One region of the Acinetobacter sp. C26M genome, then DNA from elsewhere that is predicted to be linked to it. Evidence: riboswitches for the same ligand, from Rfam matches in the RefSeq annotation. Region 1 holds a riboswitch; the other holds the start of a gene.
The links. A riboswitch is a leader RNA that binds a small molecule or an ion and turns the genes downstream of it on or off. The one in region 1 is predicted to bind fluoride.

Region 1 (2,399 bases):
TTGCCACTTCCTATTGCAACTGCGCCGTTTGATGATGCGTCTACTGCCGTTTATGCCTTTGCAGAGTCAGGTCAGCAATATTGTGTATTTGTCGTGGCTGGTAGATGTTGAACAGGTACGTCAGCGCTATCCCAAAGATGTACCGTTATGGGAAAAAGACGGAAAAACCATTTTTACGATTTTGACTTATCAGCATCATCATTTTGGCTTCAGTTTCTTGGGAAAATTACGTCAGTTAATGCCCTCACCTCGACAAAGTAACTGGCGCTTTTATTTGGATGAGTCACATCCAAAGACCGTGATTTTTGAGCAGGTAATCGTTGATCAGGCTTTATATGTCATTGCTGGCCGTTTTGCCAGTGATGTGATGCCAGCACAATATGCATCGACTTTTCAACATCAACGGGATAAGCAAGTGATTCATACCGAAATGCGTGTTGATGCCGATTATTCTCTAAGTAGTGACGTAGAAATTACCACAGATAAACAATTACCTGATGCATGGCAGTCGTTATTTCCATCTTGGGAAAAGGCTGTTGAGTTTTTGGTCGATCAAGATCAGGCATGGGCTGAATGGGTTGATCAACCGAGTCGAATATCACAAGGGGATATTCAGATGCCGTTTCAGTTTCAACAGATTCAAGCTGCTCAGGTTCGTGCATTACAAGCACCCAAATTATTGCAACAATTTGGTTTAGGCGATGAGACAGAAGCCTTCGCTTTTGTCGTACCTGCATTAGATTTCTATGTGGTTGGGGAAAAAGTTTTAGCAACATCGGAATAAATTGTGGATAAGTTCATGTTTATACACAGCGTCATTCAGCATCAAAAACATGGGTTGAGTTGCCCAAAAAATATGTTATTTTAGAGCAAAGGAGATGGCATTCCTCCTGTCACAAACCGCCATAATGGCTAATGATGCCTACGTTACCCTGAACAGGGGGCGTAGGTTCGTGCGTGCTCTGTTCCCATTTTGGAGTTCGCAATGAAAATTATTCAGAACAATAGCTATAAATCAATGTCACATTATTCTTTCACTCCAACACTGCCTTTGGAGTAAGTCATGTACTATCCATTACTTTCAATCGCTTTAGGTTCTGTATTAGGCGCATGGTTGCGTTGGTTCCTGGGTTTAAAGCTCAATCCAATTTTTCCCAATATTCCTTTGGGTACGGTCACAGTCAACTTTGTTGGTGGCTTTATTATCGGTTTTGCAATTTCTTATTTTTCTCAAAGTTCACTGAGTCCAAATTACAAACTGTTTGTGATTACTGGCTTCTGTGGTGCATTAACCACATTTTCGACCTTTTCTGCCGAGATTATTGCCTTATTGCAAAGTGGTAAGTTGGGTTATGCCTGTGCAGCAATTTTGATTCATGTGATTGGGTCATTGTTGTTTACGATTTTGGGTATGAGTTTGCATCAATGGCTAAGTGCCGCATAGTGTGGGAGTGGTGATAATGAATGGGTTTTTAATAACTTTTTATACCGCGCAAAATCGTAACTATCAGGGACAACTGATCAGCGAATGGTTATTGTCTGTCGCAAAACAAATGAACTTGCGCGGCGCGACGGTGCTCGCTGGACTGGAAGGTGTTGATCATCATGGTTTGTTTCATTCAGCCAGTTTCTTTGAGTTGGCTGATCGACCTGTACAGATCCAGTTCGCAGTAACAAATGAACAGGCAGTCGAATTGATGAATTATTTGAATAGCAAAGAAATCTCTTTGTTTTATGTCAAAACACCGATTGAGTTTGGTGTGGTTGGACAGGCAACGCTAGATTCTTAGAGGGTAAATGTTAGGTATAAAAAAAGAAGTCTAAGTGGAGGAGAGATAAGCTTAGACTCCTAATGCTTACAGCCTAATGTGTGAAACTTAAATGAAAATTAACCTTTGCGGTTAAAACGTGCAAAGCGTTTGTTAAAGCTTGCAACACGGCCTTCATTGCTTGCTTGGCGTACTTCACCTGTATAAAACGGGTGTGATGCACTAGAAATATCAAGGGTGACGTAAGGGTAGACTTGACCTTGATATTCTTTAGTTTGTTTCGTTTGCAGTGTACTACCAATTAAGAAGTAGGCATCTGCATTGGTATCATGGAACAAGACTTGTTGATAAGCAGGGTGGATATCTTTACGCATTTGGAATGGCTCCTATTGTTTATGGAAATGTTATAACATAACAATATGTGCAGTCAATCTTATTCATTTCAAGTTTTATTGAAATTTATTTGTAAACAATGAATCAGTGAGCATGGGATATGGAACTTTTTTCAAGCCATTTGATTTGTTAGAGGCTTGAATATGAGTGAAATAAAAAATGCCAATCAGATGATTGGCATTTTTTATGAAGTTTAGTTCGGGACTAATTCTTCAAATAAATCATTAAGATTGTCAT
Region 2 (2,399 bases), 1.4 Mb from region 1:
TGGTGGCTAAGGTTTTGGTGGCATCAGATGGTGTAGCTTCTGCAAAAACAACATTACTATAGCCAGCAGAAAGGCACGCAGCCGCTAATACAGACAAACGGAATTGAGTATTCATTTTAAACTCTATAATAAGCAATAAATAAGGACGCACCACCGTTAGTTACGGGGTACGAAGTAAAATTTGCGATTTATAAAGCGAGTGGTGGGGCTTGTTTGGTGGGGAAAATATAAAAGATACGGGCGATGTGCAGATCTTCTGTCCACGTATGGCACAGGCATCGTACGCGACTGAACCAAGCCAGTAGAAATATAATGATGAATGCAATGATTGGGACGATAGCGGCAGCGTCTAGACCATGGGAGCATAAAGGACAATGCTTCATGATTTGGCTCGCCAGTGCATACACGTGTTGTGCATATTCACTGAGCTGAGCATGTTTGACTTGCTGTAGCTGCGATCCATGATGCATGTCGTGCATGCTGTGTTGATGATGACTTGAATGTGTCTGTGACATCAAAGAGGCATTTTGAATTTCTGTGACTTGGCAATGGCTTGGCATTGCATAAAGTGCAGGTACGACGCCTGTATGGACCATCGTTGGTAAGAAGATATGCCAGAGTAAACACAGCAAAGTAATCGCGCCAAAATAGGCACGCCACTTAAGCAAATGTTGACGAAAACTGGACTTCATATCAGCGATACGTCGTAGGAGAAATGTGGCAGCAGTATAATTAAAAAAATATTACACTTCAAAACATATTGGTTACATGTAGGCTGATATTTTTATTAACTAAATGATTTTTCACTAGGGATTCATATAAATATAGAAGTCAAATCATTGGTTCAATCCTAAATTGCAAATGCTTTAAGATCGTACTAAGATAAATAACTTAAAATAAGGAAATGGCATTCTTCCTTTAAAAAACCGCCAATCATTGGCTAATGATGCCTACGTAACCCTGAATTTATAACAATTAAATAGGGTGCGTAGGGTTACGCATTCTATTTTTTGGAGATGCGTATGAAAGGTTCTTTACTAAAGTTTTATCTTGAAGAAAATAAGCTATATAAAGGAAAGCAGCTCTATGAGTGGCTTATTGAAACAGCTAAATCGCTAGGACTCAGAGGTGTAACTGTAAATAGCGGTGTTGAAAGTTTTGATCGACAAGGCCATTTACACTCTGCTCATTTTTTTGAACTGGCTGACCGTCCGATACAGCTTGAGTTTGTCTTAGACACTGAACAAGAGATCTTATTGTTTTCATCAATTTCTCAAGAAAATATTTCACTTTTTTATACAAAAACTGCCATTGAATTTGGAAGTGTGGGAAATAAGGAGAATAATAATGTCTAATATAATTTCAGGCTTAAACATTCCTGATGATTTTTACAGCTTGATTGAAATTCCAGAAAATCATGCACCTGTCAAATACGAAATGAATAAAGAATATGATGCTTTATTTGTTGATCGTTTTTTAAGTACAGCAATGGTATATCCAGCGAATTATGGCTATATTCCGCAAACACTCAGTGAAGATGGCGATCCTTTAGATGTTTTAGTCCTTGCACCATATGCAGTGGTGGCTGGTTCAGTGATTCGGAGTCGCCCTGTTGGTGTCATGTATATGGAGGATGAACATGGTATGGACGCAAAAATTATTGCTGTCCCGCATACTAAAGTCTCTCCTCTATATGAGTCTATAAAAGATATTCAAGACATTCATCCTCTCATTCTGGAGAGGATTAAACATTTTTTTGAACACTATAAAGACTTGGAAGAGGGTAAATGGGTCAAATTTATTGGCTGGGAAAATGTGCAGAAAGCAAAAGAAGAAATTTTAAAATCTGTCCAAGCTTATCCAGTTTAAATAATAGATAAAATAAAAGCCCATGTTGTATGGGCTTTTATTTTGCAGATTAAGCTTAACGTGTTGGTAAGACGTCTTTTAATGCTTCATGCATTTCGAGTAATGCTTTTTCAGTAGTTTCCCAATCGATACAGCCATCAGTCACTGATTTACCGTATTCAAGATCACAGAGGTTTTCAGGAATATCCTGACGACCACCTTTTAAGTGACTCTCCACCATAATCCCAACAATTGATTTGTTGCCATCAAGGATTTGTTCAGTGATATTTTTCAAAACTAAAGGTTGTAAGTACGGGTCTTTGTTTGAGTTGGCATGGCTGGTATCAATCATGATCTTGTTGCTGACTTTCGCTTTTGCCAAAGCTGCTTCCGCTTCTGCAACTGAAGTCGCATCATAGTTCGGCTTGCCATTACCACCACGTAATACCACGTGTGCATAAGGGTTGCCTTTAGTATTGATAATCGCAACTTGACCATTTTCATTCAGGCCCAAGAAGCTGTGACCATGTTTAACCGATTGCATCGCATTG

Region 2: it holds a riboswitch for fluoride, as region 1 does, so the genes downstream of both, NDN11_RS09655 (DUF190 domain-containing protein) here and crcB (fluoride efflux transporter CrcB) in region 1, are expected to answer to the same signal.

What each region holds. Positions count from the first base shown of each region.
Region 1 covers NZ_CP098478.1:3,489,985-3,492,383, reverse strand. The annotation lists gene NDN11_RS16075 (DUF2071 domain-containing protein) at 1-784, shown strand, start outside; fluoride riboswitch at 866-932, shown strand; gene crcB (fluoride efflux transporter CrcB) at 1,064-1,444, shown strand; gene NDN11_RS16065 (DUF190 domain-containing protein) at 1,461-1,790, shown strand; gene NDN11_RS16060 (type B 50S ribosomal protein L31) at 1,889-2,143, opposite strand; gene NDN11_RS16055 (ABC1 kinase family protein) at 2,356-2,399, opposite strand, start outside.
Region 2 covers NZ_CP098478.1:2,112,681-2,115,079, reverse strand. The annotation lists gene NDN11_RS09665 (TonB-dependent receptor) at 1-115, opposite strand, end outside; gene NDN11_RS09660 (hypothetical protein) at 189-692, opposite strand; fluoride riboswitch at 892-960, shown strand; gene NDN11_RS09655 (DUF190 domain-containing protein) at 1,023-1,355, shown strand; gene ppa (inorganic diphosphatase) at 1,348-1,869, shown strand; gene NDN11_RS09645 (3-deoxy-7-phosphoheptulonate synthase) at 1,925-2,399, opposite strand, start outside.